4 regions of the Mesobacillus sp. AQ2 genome follow, and region 3 is predicted to be linked to each of the others. Evidence: predicted binding sites of a transcription regulator. Region 3 holds the regulator's gene; each other region holds the start of a gene.
The links. The regulator Rex, encoded in region 3, represses fermentation and respiration genes when NADH is low (regulators of the CRP and FNR family bind a similar motif). The targets are predictions, from matches to a motif close to TTGTGAAATATTTCACAA.
Positions count from the first base shown of each region.

Region 1: a site for Rex is predicted at 2,415-2,432, ahead of pflB (formate C-acetyltransferase). Genes of this name have one in related genera too.
Region 2: a site for Rex is predicted at 2,286-2,303, ahead of hcp (hydroxylamine reductase). Genes of this name have one in related genera too.
Region 4: a site for Rex is predicted at 1,897-1,914, ahead of QNH36_RS23460 (cytochrome C). Genes of this name have one in related genera too.

Region 1 covers NZ_CP126080.1:2,887,392-2,891,593, reverse strand. The annotation lists gene pflA (pyruvate formate-lyase-activating protein) at 1-26, opposite strand, end outside; gene pflB (formate C-acetyltransferase) at 103-2,328, opposite strand; gene QNH36_RS14500 (cupredoxin domain-containing protein) at 2,672-3,121, opposite strand; gene QNH36_RS14495 (DHH family phosphoesterase) at 3,284-4,202, shown strand, end outside.
Region 2 covers NZ_CP126080.1:3,066,010-3,070,211, forward strand. The annotation lists gene QNH36_RS15430 (Crp/Fnr family transcriptional regulator) at 175-867, shown strand; gene hcp (hydroxylamine reductase) at 922-2,223, opposite strand; gene QNH36_RS15440 (Hsp20/alpha crystallin family protein) at 2,448-2,918, shown strand; gene QNH36_RS15445 (YppG family protein) at 2,961-3,506, opposite strand; gene QNH36_RS15450 (YppF family protein) at 3,698-3,895, shown strand; gene QNH36_RS15455 (YppE family protein) at 3,985-4,202, opposite strand, start outside.
Region 3 covers NZ_CP126080.1:256,302-260,503, reverse strand. The annotation lists gene QNH36_RS01465 (GNAT family N-acetyltransferase) at 1-243, opposite strand, end outside; gene QNH36_RS01460 (CPBP family intramembrane glutamic endopeptidase) at 484-1,215, shown strand; gene QNH36_RS01455 (YdiK family protein) at 1,219-1,419, shown strand; gene QNH36_RS01450 (redox-sensing transcriptional repressor Rex) at 1,444-2,100, opposite strand; gene moaC (cyclic pyranopterin monophosphate synthase MoaC) at 2,126-2,620, opposite strand; gene QNH36_RS01440 (ABC-F family ATP-binding cassette domain-containing protein) at 2,801-4,202, shown strand, end outside.
Region 4 covers NZ_CP126080.1:4,701,923-4,706,124, forward strand. The annotation lists gene QNH36_RS23450 (collagen-like protein) at 82-510, opposite strand; gene QNH36_RS23455 (PRK06851 family protein) at 663-1,760, opposite strand; gene QNH36_RS23460 (cytochrome C) at 2,035-2,481, shown strand; gene nosZ (Sec-dependent nitrous-oxide reductase) at 2,503-4,202, shown strand, end outside.

The sequences.
Region 1 (4,202 bases), 2.2 Mb from region 3:
TCGATAGAATGAATGTTTCCGTTCATGATGATTTCTCCTTTCAATAAAACAGGAGGACCCGCCACCAGGGAGGGCAGCTCCTGTTCAGTTCACGATTGATGTCTACATTGTTTCATGGAAAGTACGGTTAATGACATCCATCTGCTGCTCACGTGTCAGCTTGATGAAGTTCACTGCGTATCCAGAAACACGGATTGTCAACTGAGGGTACTCCTCAGGATGTTCCATTGCGTTTAAAAGTGTTTCCCTGTTGAATACGTTGACGTTTAAGTGATGTCCATCCTTAATTGCATATCCGTCAAGGATGGATACAAGATTGTTCGTTCTGCTTTCTTCATCTTTACCAAGTGCTTTTGGTACGATGGAGAAAGTATTGGAAATGCCGTCCATTGCATAGCTGTATGGAAGCTTAGCCACTGATGAGAGGGAAGCAAGCGTACCTTTAGTATCGCGGCCGTGCATTGGATTGGCACCTGGTGCAAATGGTTCGCCTGCGCGGCGGCCATCTGGTGTATTGCCAGTCTTCTTGCCATATACAACGTTTGAAGTAATGGTAAGAATCGACATAGTATGGACAGAGTTGCGATATGTCGGGTGCTTGCGCAGTTTTGTCATGAAGCTCTTGACAAGCCCTACAGCAATGCTGTCGACACGGTCATCGTTGTTGCCGTATTTAGGGAAATCGCCTTCTGTTTCAAAGTCAACTGCAATGCCCTTCTCGTCACGGATAACTTTTACCTTTGCATGCTTGATTGCGCTCAATGAATCCGCTACGACACTTAACCCTGCAATCCCGGTTGCCATTGTACGGAGGACTTCTGTATCATGAAGAGCCATTTCAATCCGTTCATAGCTGTATTTGTCATGCATGTAGTGGATAACATTGAGAGTGTTGATGTAAAGGCCAGCAAGCCATTCCATAACATTATCGAATTTTTCCATTACTTCTTTATAGTCCAGTACATCAGAAGTAATCGGGCCGAAGGCTGGTGCAACCTGGATCTTAAGCTTTTCATCGACACCGCCGTTGATTGCGTAAAGCAAAGCTTTTGCCAGATTGGCACGGGCACCGAAGAATTGCATCTGCTTGCCGATTTCCATCGCGGATACACAGCAGGCGATCCCATAGTCATCACCATATTCACAGCGCATCAAATCGTCGTTTTCATACTGAATTGAACTTGTTTTAATGGACATTTCAGCACAATATTTCTTGAAGTTCTCTGGCAGGGCAGGGGACCATAAAACAGTCAGGTTAGGCTCCGGTGCGGGGCCAAGATTATCAAGAGTATGAAGGAAACGGAAAGAGTTCTTTGTCACAAGTGACTGCCCGGTATGGGCCATACCGCCAATTGACTCTGTTACCCAGGTAGGGTCCCCGCTGAATAACTCGTTGTAATCTGGCGTGCGCGCAAATTTCACGAGACGAAGCTTCATGACGAAATGGTCGACAAGTTCCTGTGCCTCTTGTTCAGTCAGGATTCCATTTTGGAGGTCGCGTTCAATATAGATATCCAGGAAGGTCGCGACACGTCCAAGGCTCATTGCTGCACCGTTCTGTTCTTTGATTGCTGCAAGGTATGCAAAGTAGACCCATTGAAAAGCTTCCGCTGCATTGGTTGCTGGCTTGGAAATATCATATCCATAGCTCTTAGCAAGCTGCTTCAATTCATTCAATGAACGGTATTGCTCAGAGATTTCTTCTCTCAGGCGCATTGTGTCTTCAGTCATGACACTGCTCGTCATTCCATGGTCTTTCTTCTTTTGCTCCATCAGGAAGTCGACGCCATAAAGAGCTACACGACGGTAGTCACCAATGATCCGTCCGCGGCCATAGGCATCTGGCAAGCCGGTAATGATGCCGGCTTTTCGGGCCTGGAGCATTTCTTTTGTATAAACATCGAAGACGCCCTGGTTATGTGTTTTACGGAAGTCAGTAAATATCTTCTCAACTTCCTTATCCAATTCGTATCCATACGCCTCGCATGCGGCCTTTGCCATGCGGATGCCTCCAAATGGCTGCATAGAGCGCTTGAATGGCTGATCTGTCTGGAAACCGACAACTTTTTCTTTTGTTTTATCAAGATAGCCTGGGCCATGTGAAGTGATGGTGGAAACCACTTCAGTATCCATATCAAGTATTCCGCCGTTTTCGCGCTCCTGTTTTGTCAATTCCATTACTTGCTGCCATAATTGGAGTGTTTCTTCTGTGGCACCTTCCAGGAAACTTGAGTCCCCGGTATATTCAGAGAAGTTCTTCAGGATAAAATCGCGAACATTGATTTCTTCTTGCCAAGCACCATTTTTAAAACCTTTCCATTGTTCCATTTTGGTTCACCTCTAAAGTGGATGTTTGTATAACAGTTATCACACTATTATCATACTACGAATATAACAGAATGAGTGTGACGTATTTGTGAAATTATGAACAAAACTATTAAAACAAGTTTTTAACGAAGTTTCTCTGTGAAGTGAAGTGAACTGTACTATAATTAAATGAAGTTTAAAAGAGTCTGTTATAAAAAAATGTTTATGTATTTATGCTATCAGGAAATGTTTGCACTGTGTTTATAGTGATTTGTATGTTTTGTGTCAATTTTAAATTTTAATGAGAAAACAACCTTCAATTAAAAGAAAAAACAGGAATCGGATTCCTGTTCTCGGATGGATTTCAATCCACTACAATATAAGCAATCATCGGCCCGTTGTGTTCAGCTGAAGGGTGGGTAAGGCAGATCAGTCTGTATGTTCCTTCCTTGTCAAATTGCAAAGGGACAAGGGTTTCTTGGCCTTTTTTTACAACTCCCTTGATTTCTGTTCCCTCAATGATGAAAGGATGCTCCTTGCCGTTCACGCCAAGAATTTTCAGGCTTACCTTTTCGCCTTTTTCAACGAAGATTGTACCTGGGTCCCAGCGGTATGCTTCAATTTCTTTACCATCGTCGGTATTCGATTTGAATTCTCCTGTCACGAGGTGTATTTCCCTGATTTGTTCATTCTGTCCGCCTATAGCTGGAGTGGATTCAGGTTTTAAATTCATCCAAATTGAGCCGATGATGGCAATGAAGACAATTAGGCCAATAAAATATAAAGTCCTTCTTTTAAATACAAAGAAATGCATGTTTTCACCTCCTTATAATCCTCTTTAAATATCTATGCTCGTCCCCTTGTTGAACTTGTCTAATTTTTTGGATTTTCTTTTGTATAGATTATCTTGCCAACAATAGACTATAAATTAGGCTCTTATAGAGTAAACAGCTTGGGAAAGTGAAGGTGGAAAACGATGTACCGTTTATTTACACATAATGATTTGGATGGAGTGGCATGTGGGATTCTATTCCGGCTTGCATTCGGTGAGCAAGCGGATATCCGCTATAATTCTGTATCTGGGTTGAATTTTCAGGTGGAGAAATATTTTGAGAGAATGAATGAGCGCTTGAAAAAGGAAGACCATCTATACATAACCGACCTTTCCGTCAACCACGAAGTAACGGAAAGAATCAATCGTTTCGTATCAGAAGGAGGGAAGGCTTACCTGATCGACCATCATAAAACGGCTTTGCATTTCAATGACTATAGCTGGGGATATGTAAAAGTGGAAGATGAATCTGGTACACTTACAAGCGCGTCTTCATTAGTTTATGAATACTTGAAAGACAAACGCCAATTGGCTGATAACGGTACACTTAATGAGTTTGTTGAGCTGGTCCGCCAGTATGATACATGGGATTGGGATATTCACCAGAATTTCAAGGCGAAAAATCTGAATGATTTATTTTTCATGGTTTCTATAGAAGAATTTGAAGAACGTATGATATCCAGGCTTCAAACAGATAATGGATTCGAATTCGATGAATTTGAGCAAAAGTTATTGGAAATGGAAGAGGGTAAAATCGAACGTTATATAAGGAGGAAGAAAAGGGAAATCATTCAAATGGAGCATGATGGACTCTATGGAGGAGTCGTCCATGCCGAATCCTATCATTCTGAGCTGGGTAATGAACTTGGGAAGGAGTTTCCACACCTGGATTATATAGCAATCCTAAATGTAGGTGGCAAGAAAATCAGTTTCAGGACAATTCATGATCATGTGGACGTTTCTGCTGTCGCAGGAGAATTTGGAGGCGGTGGACATGCGAAGGCTTCTGGATGTACGATAAATGGAGAGGCTTATAAACGTTATATTGATCAAGTGTTTCCCC
Region 2 (4,202 bases), 2.0 Mb from region 3:
CTCTATTTTAGCGAATAAACGTTCGTTACAAAAGAAAAATTATTGTGACCAGACTGCTAGTTTTTGGCATTCACATTTCTATTCACTGTCTGGCTGCGAAATCCCTTATGTTATTTATGGTCCCGTTTTGCTAAAATAATAGAATGGACTACAGCTTATATAGAGGTGTTTCTTTTGGAAAAGAATGAAATAAAAAATGTGCTGGCAAGATTCTCATTGTTCAGGGACCTTGAGGACCATGAATTAGACAAGATCGTCGATATATCCATTTCGCGGCAGTGGAAGAAACACAGCCATATCTTCATGCAGGATGACCCGCTGGAAAATGTTTATTTCATCAATGAAGGCAAGGTAAAAGTCTATAAAAGTGATGCCAATGGCCGCGAGCAAATCGTCGCTATCCTAAAAAAAGGTGAAATGTTCCCTCATGTAGGCTTTTTCAGGAAAGGCGGTTATCCAGGGTATTCGGAGGTATTGGAGGAAGCAAGCCTTGTCGTTGTCCCAATTTCACAATTCGAAAAGGTGCTGGTCGATAACCCTCATTTAAGCATCAAGGTATTCAAGGTGCTTGGCGAGAAAATCGTTGACCTCCAGGAAAGACTTGAAGCCCAAATCCTTAATAACACCTACGAACAAATCATTAAGCTTTTGATCAGGATGGGTGAGCTTCACGGAGACAAGCAGGAAAATGGCACTGTTTTGTTAAAGACGGATTTCACGAACAAGGACCTGGCCAATATGATTGGCACCACCAGGGAAACGGTCAGCAGGACGCTGACCAAAATGAAAAAAGACAATCTAATTTCCACTGATTCAGCCGGGAATATGATCTTGGATCCTGATGTATTGCTGGACGAGCTAGTCTAATAAGTTCACCTGCATGAAAACGCCCGAGGCAGTTAGCCCCGGGCGTTAAATCTGTTATTCTGTCTTGCTTAGACCCATCATTGTTTCCAAGTCTTCCTGGGCAGATGTGATCAGCTTCAGGTTGAATGTTTCCTGCAGGACCTCCATCACGCCATTGGAAATGAATTCAGGCGGCTTTGGCCCGATGCGGATGTCCTGGATTCCAAGGCTGAAAAGTCCAAGCAGGATTGCGACCGCTTTTTGCTCGAACCAGGAAAGGACAATACTCACCGGTAATTCGTTTACATCACATTCAAAAGCATCCGCAAGTGCCTTGGCAATTTTAACTGTAGATACGGAGTTATTGCACTGTCCAAGATCCAGATATCGAGGGATGTTCGTTCCAGGCACTACCCCATAATCGACATCATTGAAACGGAACTTGCCGCAAGAAGTTGTCAGGATGACCGCTTCTGGAGGAAGGGATGTTGCAAGCTCGCGGTAGTATTCTCCGCCTTTTCCCGGTGCATCACAACCGGCAATCACGAAGAAACGCTTGATTTTTCCTGATTTGACTGCTTCTATGACTTCAGGAGCCAGACCAATCACTGTTTCGTGATGGAAGCCAGTCACCAATGTTTCTTCCGATTCCATGTTAGCCTCTGGAAGCTCCAATGCTCTTTCGATCAGCATGGAGAAATCTTCATTTTCAATTTTCCTTACATTTTCAAGACCGGCAACTTCGTATGTAAACATACGATCTGCATAGGAACCCTTGATTGGCATCACGCAATTAGTCGTTGCCAGGATTGCCCCAGGGAATTTTTCAAACAGACGGCGCTGGTCGAACCAAGCCTTCCCGATATTACCCTTAAGATGAGGATATTTTTTCAAGGCTGGATAACCGTGAGCAGGGAGCATCTCAGAGTGCGTGTAAATATTGATACCTTTGCCTTCTGTTTGCTTCAGCAATTCTTCAAGCGCGAATAGATTGTGCCCCGTAACAACGATCGCTTTGCCTTCTATCTTGTTCTGGCTTACCTTTACAGGCTGAGGGATGCCAAGGCGGCTAGTGTGCGCCTCATCAAGCATTTCCATCACGCGTACAGCTGATTGGCCCACCTTCATCGCCATATCAATATGTTCCTGGACATTAAAGTTTGAATTAGTCAACGTCATATATAATGCTTCGTGGGTCGTTGCATCTACGAACGGATCCGTGAATCCAAGCTGATTCGCATGGGTTCTATAGGCTGCAATGCCTTTCAGTGCAAAAATGATCGTATCCTGAAGACTTGCGATTGTTTCATCTTTTCCGCATACACCAACAACTTTACATCCTCCTGTTGGCGTTTGTTCACATTGGTAACAAAACATATGTGTATTCCCCTTTTCTGCTTTATTTACTGTTTCAGCATACAGAGGTTGAAAAATCGGTTATGTGACCTAAATCACACTAAATGCATTTTTCACAAAGTGTTCAAAAAAGTACGGCGAACTGTTGAAAGTGCATTTATTTGAAAGATACCCTCTTCTTGAACAGGGACATTCCATGCTACATAGACTATTATAAGTATTTTTGCAGAGGAGGATGTGAGAAGATGGCAACCAACCATCCTGATCGCCCAAAAAAACATGAAACTCTCGAACAGTGGTTCAAATCAATGAACCAGTTGATGCAGGAGAAGCCTGTCAAAGGTTTCCTGCAAAGCATTGATGATTTTTTCAGGCAACCCTTAGCCCAGACATCCCTCGGTGTACGAGTAAATGAAACAGTGAGCGAATATGTTGTGACCGCAGAATTGCCAGGGATCAAAAAAGAGGATATCTCGATTGATGTCATCAACAACTCGCTGACGATCCTTGTAAATAAAACCGAAATGACTTCAGAAATCAACGATATCGCAAAAACAGAAATGCATATGGCCTCCTCCAGGCAGTTTAGCCGGACAATTCCATTTGCTCATCCTATAAATGATAAAAAGACACGTGCTTCCTATCGCAATGGATTGCTTGAAATTAAAATCGCTAAAAAACAGGGAAAGAAAATTGATATTTTTATTGATGAATAGTTGTTTAACGAAAACAAGCAGGCATAAGTGCCTGCTTGTTTTTTAGACTTTGAACATTCCGCCGAGTCCCTTGACAAGTGATGAAACCTGGGTCACTGCATTCATCATCTGGCCAGCTGTATCGACCATCTTATTGATATCCAGGTTTCCATCCTGGCTTTTAAACGAATTCATGATCGACTGCATGCCTGATGGCTGCTTTGGCATAAAAGCATTTTGGGGATATGGGTTATAATTCTGATAATCAGCCTGCGGGTTATAGTAACCATAAATAGGGTCATCTTCAGGTTCTAGCGGATTTTGAAAAAGCATTTTCGGGTAGTTATTTTTGCTCTCGGCAATTGGGTATGGCTGATTCCACTGAGGGTTCCCCTGGATATAAGGATTCACAGGGTAACCTTGCGGAGAATATTGGTTTTGCCAGTTCCCCGGCATGGCATTCCAATATGGTGTGTTATATGGTTGAGGGAGCGGTTGCTGCCGGTTCAAATTGTGATTGTTCCCATTATATAGGTAAGGGTCTTGACTGTATTGATTCACCCACCACTGGGGCTGGTAGGCATTCGTCTTATTTCTGCGGCCAAACATGGCGAACATCCTCCTCCAATAATTCATTACGATAGTATATGATCAAACCGCCCAATGGGTGAAAGTGTTGGAAAAGGCTTCCGGTTTTGTCTAAGAATGAAATATGTTGTCGGAAGTTTCAATTTTTGAAAAATAAATGACTCTTCCTTTTTCATGATAGTATGGACTCAAATGATGGAGGAGGATGAAAAATGAACGTTCACGAACTGAAGAATCTATTTGCCCAGACAAAAGAATACACTCCGGAACATGTAAATGAATTGCTTGATTTTACAAAAAAGTCGTATATTCAGAATGAGATCACCATTCTGGAATACCGGAACCTTGTTCGTGAGCTGGAATTGCTAGGAGCTTTCATTCCCGAAGATCAGAAAGAAATGACCATCTAAAAAGTTGAAGCACCAGAATACTTGGACCGCCCCCATTATTGCCGGCTTGGCTGACAATTGAGGTGCAGTTCAAATGCTCTGGTGCTTCTTTATTTTTGGCTGCCTGTTTGGTTAACCGCAATGATCAGACTCTTGAGGATGAATTCCACTGATTGTAGTTGATCAAGGAATCGCTTTTTGCTTGTTTCCGGAAAAAATGCCTGTACAGAAATGACTTCCAGATAGTCTGCGGCCGTTTCAATCTGGTTGACATGAAGGTTTTTCGGCCTGTTCTGACCTACCCAATAGAACGCTGCTTTCCTCCATG
Region 3 (4,202 bases):
CCTGTGAAACCCTATGAATCCAATGAACTCTTTTGTTCTCTTCTCTTCAACCGCATATAACCCAAAGCCGTATTCTTTGAACTCGGCAAGAATCACCTGATAAAATCTCTCAGTTTCTGCCGAGGATAAAACACGAGGAAAATAATTCATCACATCCGGGTCTGCATTCATTTTGCAAAAGTGCTCTAAATCTGCGCTTAACCAGTCGCGCAAAATCAGTCGGGATGTTTCCAAATAAACCATTTGGACCTCCAATCATTTTTAATTCACCTTAACAAGTATCTGGTAGTCAGGGAATACTAAGTTCGAACAACCAACTTTTTCATCCTGGCCCTACAATTTGAACTTTCAAATCATTTACTAGTAGAATATAGAGAGTGTATAGATAAGCAAAGCTATCCCCGTATTTTATTTTACAGGCCAGCATATTATTACGTAAAATTTCAGAACATACATTTCTGCATTATTAAGGAGTTTTTTCGATTGAAAAAAGAATACTGGTACGTCATTATTGCCTATATTGTTATGCAGCTTTCAAGCCTGGTCGGGGTCCCAATCATTGCTTTCATCGGTGCTGCGATGGGAAAAAGCCTTGATGAAATGCAAACCCTTGCGATTCCATACTGGCTTGTGATCAGCTTTTCACTGACTCTCCTGATCATCCTGCTGATTTTAAGGAAGGAAAGAACCATAAATGCTGATTTGCGTGAAGTTTCTTCGCCGGCAAGTTCGGCTGCCTGGGCTTTCGCCGGGGTATTCCTGGCCTTGTTCGCGCAGTCGATTGCAGGCAGCATCGAAAGCATGCTTGGAATTGAGATGGGCTCGGAGAATACTCAGGAAATCATCAAACTGATTGAAAGGTTTCCGGTTGTGATTCTCGTCAGCTCGATCATCGGTCCGATTTTGGAGGAAATCGTCTTCAGGAAGATTATTTTTGGCAGTCTGCACAGGAAAATGAACTTTTTCTTAGCAGCCTTGATCAGTTCCGTCATATTCGCACTGGCCCATATGGAGCCGGAGCATGTGATCCTATACTCTGCGATGGGCTTTACGTTTGCCTTCCTTTATGTAAAAACAAAGCGGATCATCGTGCCGATCATCGCCCATGTTACAATGAATACAATGGTTGTACTGCTTCAATCCGTATTCAGGGAAGACATTGAGAGAATGATAAAAGAAGCAGAGAAAATACAAAGCTTTATTGGGGGATTTTAAGTCATGAAGCAATCGCCTATGTTTTCAGGCATTGTCTACATCTTGTTAGGCAGCTTATTCACCTATTTCGCCATCCAAAATGTCAACGATACTGGCTGGGGATTTTTCAGTTATTTGCTCGTCCTGCTCGCAACGTTCGATTTCGGTTCCGGCATCAGAATGATCCTGTTCCATTTCAAACTGAAACAAATGGATAAAAAATAGCTCCTTCATCGAAGGAGCCATTTTTTATTCTTCAGAATCACTGTCTGTCGGATAATGCTTCAAGAAATAAATCAATGATTGCAATTCTACTGCCAGATCAATATGATGGATCCTGATTGAAGACGGTACATTCAGCCTCGCGGGCGTAAAATTCAGGATCCCCTTCACATTCGCCTGTACCAGTCTGTCCGTAATCGGCTGTGCTACCGCTGACGGCACGGTCAGGATCGCCACCTGGATGCCTTCCTCGACAACAACTTTATCGAGGTCATCCATGTGATAGACAGGCACATCGCCAATCTGCGTCCCAACCTTATCCAGGTCGACATCGAAGGCAATTTGAATTTTTGTATTATTGTTTTTGGAAAAATTATAATTCAAAAACGCCGTTCCTAAATTACCAACACCGATCAGCGCAACCTTCGTGAGTTCATCCTGGTCGAGCGTCTTTCGGAAAAAAGTCAGCAGGTAATTCACATTGTAGCCGTAACCCTTTTTACCCAAAGCCCCGAAATAGGAAAAGTCCCTTCTGATCGTAGCCGAATCCACTTTTACCGCTTCACTCAGTTCCGCGGACGATACCCTCTGCTTGCCTGAAGAATGCAAGTTCAATAAAAATCGGTAATACAGCGGCAAGCGTTTTGCAGTTGCCTGCGGAATCTTCATAGCATCATTCGTCATTCTCCATCCTCCACCTGTTCGTATTCTATTTTAACTTCTCATCTCTCTTAAAATCGCCGTTTTTCCCGCCAGTTTTCTCCACAAGATAGGTTTTGCCGATCACCATGCCTTTGTCAACGGCCTTGCACATATCATAAACAGTCAGCGCGCATGCAGATGCTGCTGTTAACGCTTCCATTTCTACCCCTGTATTCCCTTTTGTTTTAACTGCTGCAGCGATATTTAAAATATAATCATTTCCATTTTGCTCCCATTCAAACGAAAGGTCAATTCCTGTTAATGGAATCGGATGGCACATCGGAATGATTTCGGACGTCTTCTTGGCTGCCATGATGCCAGCAACCTGCGCGACTGCCAGGACATCACCTTTTTTCATCTTATTTTCAGTAATCCTTACATATATATCTTCATTAACGGTAATGCTTGAATGGGCGACTGCCGTACGGACCGTCTCAGGTTTTTCACTGACATCGACCATCTTCGCTCTTCCCTCTTCATTAAAATGCGTAAATTCTGCCATCTTCAAGCTCCTTTCAACCAAATAATACACTATTTTCACAAACTTGTGTGTGAACTTTGTTTCTATCTTCACATATAGAAGATGAAATTTTTCTGCCTTACCGCCTGTAGCAGGCCGCACATATTGCCGAGCCCATAGGATTGGGTTACACTATCCCTAAGGCATTAGAGGTGAAAAATAATGATTCTATTACAAGTCAATCAGCTATCAAAATATTTTGCGGCTGATCTTATTTTATCGAATATCAAGTTTGAAATACAGACCAATGATCGTGTTGCTCTTGTCGGCCGGAACGGGGCTGGGAAATCAACCCTCCTGAAAATCATTGCCGGCTATGAATCCCATGACGGCGGCGAGATCATCCGCCCGAAAGGAACATCAATCGGCTATCTTGCCCAGAATACCGGGCTGGAATCCGAGAAAAGTATTTGGGATGAAATGCTGGCCGTTTTTGATCATCTGCACAGCATGGAAAAAGACCTGCGCCGGCTTGAGGAAAAAATGTCTGATCCAAGCATCCTGTCGAACGAGTCCGAGTATGAAAGAGTATTGAAGGATTATGACGTTTTGCAGGTCCAGTTCAAAGAAAAAGGCGGCTATCAGTATGAAGCTGACATCCGCTCGGTCCTGCACGGCCTGAACTTCCAGTCTTTTGATTATTCCACAAAAATCTCCACTTTAAGCGGAGGACAGAAAACAAGGCTTGCGCTCGCCAAGCTGTTATTGACACGTCCAGATATTTTGATTCTTGACGAACCAACCAACCATCTGGACATTGACACACTTTCCTGGCTAGAGCAGTATCTACAGGGCTATGATGGTGCGATTCTGATTGTTTCACACGACCGTTATTTCCTTGATAAGGTTGTGAACCAAGTATACGAAATCTCCCGTCACCAGCTGACGAAGTTCCCGGGCAATTACAGCTTATATTTAGAACAAAAAGCAGCAAATTACGAGCGCGACCTGAAGTTATATGAAAAGCAGCAGGATGAAATCTCCAAGCTGCAGGATTTTATCCAGCGGAACCTTGCCAGGGCCTCGACAACGAAACGGGCCCAGAGCCGCCGGAAACAACTCGAGAAAATCGATCGGATGGACAGGCCGATGGGAGATGAAAAGTCAGCTTCCTTCAGCTTCCAGATCGAACGCCAGAGCGGGAATGACGTCCTGAAGGTAAATACACTTGCTGTCGGCTATCAGAATGAAGCCGTATCCGAAAATATCTCTTTTAACCTTTCGCGTGGCGACAGTACTGCACTTGTTGGGCCAAACGGCGTCGGAAAATCGACCTTACTAAAAACAATCGTCGAAAAACTGCCTTCGATTACCGGCAATATTCAGTACGGCTCAAATGTCTCAATCGGCTATTACGATCAGGAACAGGCAGAGCTGAGCTCGAATAAAAAAGTTTTAAATGAACTGTGGGACGAGTATCCACTGAAATCGGAAAAGGAAATCCGCACCGTATTGGGCAATTTCCTTTTTTCAGGCGATGATGTGTTAAAAATCGTCTACACCCTGAGCGGCGGTGAAAAAGCACGGTTGGCACTAGCCAAGCTGATGCTGCAAAAGTCCAATT
Region 4 (4,202 bases), 360 kb from region 3:
AATTCCGCGAACTGAAAAAAACCCGTGATTTTTCCCAGTTAAAAAAGAGAAGCAAAACGCTTCTCTTCTCAATTCCTCTTATTAACACTGGAATGACCGAATCTGTCTCAGGTCTATGCCGAAGTAAACCCATCCGCGGCGGCGGCTCCATCTCCAGCCGGCAACTGAATTGCGGCCCAGGAAGACTGGATAGAACCAGAAGCTTCTGCCATCAATCAGCCAGATGTAAGTGAAACGGAACATGCATCTCCGGATTCCTCCCGGGTCGACCGCAAAGGCAGTCGCCTGTTCTTGCGGTACAAAGGCTGGCGGCGGTGACGATGGCGGGCCTCCTGCCTGGCCTCCGCCTGGTGAACCGCCGGGACCTCCCGGGAATCCTCCTGCACCGCCCGGAAACCCGCCAGGGCCTCCTGGGAATCCTCCTGGACTGCCCGGAAACCCACCAGGGCCTCCCGGGAATCCTCCTGGGCTGCCTGGAAATCCTCCAGGAAACCCGCCAACTGTCCTCATATCCACATTCTGGTCGTACTCATTTTCATAGCAATCATAATCATTTTCAAATTGTTGATTAGGTCCGTATGGGTAGAAGTTGTTGTTATCCAAACTCATATCCCCTCTCTTGATGTATTCCATGTAATCTATGCGAATCGCCCAGTTTGGTGCTAGATGGCACCAAGTTTTTCAAATTCTTTTTTGATCTTGCCGGTGAGTTCATCTACCTTTGCAAAGTCCATGGCTTCGATATAGATGGCCTCCAATTGGTCGCGCAGTTCTTTTGCATTTGCCAGTGAGGCGATTGCTTCATTCATTTTATCTTTGTACCTTCCGCCGACATCCTTGATTTCTGCGGCATACCTCTCGTCAGTTCCCGGTGTGATCAGCTCATCGTACATATCGATAATTTCATCGGTTTCTCTTTCAGGAAAATACTCATGTGGTGCGGTACTGTCAAAAATCGCAAAATCAAGCTCGCGGACAATCACCATATCAATGCTGTGGGGATCAAATCCGCAGTGGTAAACTTCTACATCATATCCTCGAGACTGCGCTTCCGCTGCCAACTTTTTCAGCATCGTCGACTTTCCAGAGCCTGGACGTCCTTTAATGAAGTATCTTTTCCCGACGGTCTCTGTCAGGTTCGGAACAAAATCAACTGCTCCAGCTGGTGTTGCGGCACCGAGAAACCGGTCATACACTCGCCCATTTCCTGTTTCTGACCTGCTGTCGCCAAAGAAGCTCTCGATCAATCTGTTTGTCAGGCCATTCGCTTTTTCAAAATCCATATTTTCTATATAGATTTTTTCCCATTCATCATGAATTCTCAGCGCTTCAGCAAAAAGGCTGTATGCTGTGTTGAATGCTCCGCTGATTTTTTCAGTCAGCTCCGTGATTGTCTCCTTATGCTCCTGCAGCTTCCCGGAATTCCATGCTTCCCCAAGATTGATATACTCCTCTACCGCCCCCGGAGCCTTAGGCTCGATGACATGCGGGGCTGTGCCGTCCACAATTCCCGCGTTCAATTCAGGAATCAGTACACCATCAATCGATTTATTATCAGAGGAGCAATGCAGAAATTGAATATCATATCCTTTTTCCTGCCATTCATTACCGATCTTTTTCATGAGAGATGACTTCCCTGTTCCAGGACCGCCCTTTAATATGAACAACCGTGACAAGCCCTGCAAGCTTGAATCATACAAGCTGTAAAAACCGCGGGCAGTGTTGCCTCCGGCGAAAAAGTTGAGGATTCTTCCTGCCATTTAATCGCACTCCCTCCAGCCGTTGACCATAACGGCAAGTTTTTGCTTCCCCATTACTATATGCAGGGCTTAAGCGCTGGGTGAATGCCCAACTGCAAATGTAATTTTGTCTATTTTTAAACTTTATTTCCCGGGCAAGTGATGTTCTTCACATCCCCTCATAGCGCTTTCACAAATCATTCACAATAAACACAAATTTGTGTGCCGTACATCACACTGACGTTTTTTTGAAAAAGTTAGGATGTAATTGTAAATCAATCTAGGGGGGAAGAAAGTGAACAAACCAGTCATTCATTTCATCTTAAGTGCTGTACTCGGACTCGGTATTGGTTATATAGCCTACGACGTCATCCCGCAAGGCAATGGGCAGGAAAAAGAAGTCACGGCTGTCGATCAGTCACCAAAGGCTAAGGAACCCGCCAAGGAAGAAAAGAAGTCAACTGAGACTTCTACAGCTTCTGCTGGTGATGAAAGCATCCTGCAATCAAAAGGCTGCCTTGGCTGCCACTCTGTCGAAGCATTGAACCTTAAAGGCGGAGCAACCGGACCGGACCTGTCCCAGGCATTCAATAATGTCGAAGGAAAGCATGGCAAACCTGTCAATGAATTTTTGAAAGAGCCTACCTCCGCAGTCATGTCAGGCGTCATCGGCGGCAACCCGCTGACAGATGAAGAAATCAATCAAGTCGTAGAAATTTTGAAGGAAGCTTCTGAAAAATAAACCAAAGGTGGTGCAGTGTTAATGAAAAAATGGGTTCCCGCAGCTTCAGGGCTGCTCGCCGGTTTTATGGCGGCAACAGTATTTTTCGCTGATTTTTCACCAGGACCTAAAGGAACGGCAAGCAGTGATAACAACTCAAAGAAGTCAAATGCTGAAAAAGTGTATGTACCGTATGGCGAGCTGGATGAGTATTACATGCTTTCATCAGGAGGACATTCTGGCCAGCTATTTGTATACGGACTGCCTTCCATGAGGAAAATTCGCACCGTGCCTGTATTCTCGCCAGATCCGGCCACAGGTTATGGTTTTGACAAAGACTCGAAAGAAATGCTGGGCAAATATACTTGGGGGGATTTCCACCACCCAGCAATTTCTGAGACAAACGCTGAATATGACGGCAAATTCTTGTTTGCGAATGATGTAGCCAATAACCGGATCGCCGCAGTCGACTTAAGTGTATTCCATACCGCCGATATCATGGAAATGCCGAATATGGGCGGACCGCACGCCGGTACGTTCGTCACCCAGAATACGGAATACATTGTGATGCCTACCCGCTTCTCGGTACCGATTGGAAAAGAATATGCTCCTCTTGATGAATTCGAGGAGAAATATAAAGGCGTTGTATCCATGGTCACTTTTGACCAGAAAAAGAAGAACCTTGACCTTGCTTACCAGATCATGCTTCCGCCATGGTCCTATGACCTGTCTGACGCCGGCAAAAAGATGTCTGGCGACTGGATTGTCATGACGACTTACAACACAGAATTCGCGACAACCAATAACGAAATCAACGCATCCCAGAATGACCGTGACTATATTGTTTTATTGAACTGGAAAGAGCTTGAGAAAAAAGTAGCAGCAGGAGAGTATGAGGAAGTCAACGGTGCGAAGATGATTGACCCGCGCAAGCACAAAGGATCCATTTACGCTGTACCTGTCGCAAAATCACCGCACGGCGTTGACGTCACTCCAGATGGAACACGCTTCATCGCGTCCGGAAAACTGGCTCCTTTGATGACAGTGTTCTCTTTTGAAAAAGCATTCGAAGCCATCAAGTCTGGCAATTTTGAAACAGAGAAGTTCGGAATTCCTGTCCTGCCATACGACAAGGTAGTTGAACGTGAAGTCGATCCTCCGGGAGCATTGGGGCCGCTTCACACTCAATTTGACGACAGAGGCAATGCATACAATACGATGTTCATTTCATCTGAGATCGTTAAATGGAAAATCGATACTGGTGAAATTTTAGACCGTACACCTGTCCACTATTCACCAGGACACTCAACAGCAACGGAGGGTGACACAGCCTCTCCTGATGGCAAATGGATCGTATCCTTGAATAAAATTGCGAAGGACAATTTCCTGTCTGTCGGACCTTCACACCCTGAATCAATGGAATTGATCGATATCTCCGGCGACAAGATGTCACTGACTTATACAGCTCCGGTCGATCCTGAACCGCATTATGCGCAGACGATCCACCGTGACAAGATCAAGACGCTGAAGATTTATGAAAAGGATGTAAACCGCGAAAACTCAGTTTGGAAACAGGAAGATACACGGATCGAACGCAAGGGCAACGAAGTCCATGTTTACGGAATCGCGATGCGTTCCAAGTTCGTCTTCGATGCAAAAGCGAAGCGCCCGGATGAAATCAAGGTCAACCAGGGAGACAAAGTCGTCATCCACCTGACGAACATCGACCTTGACCAGGATAT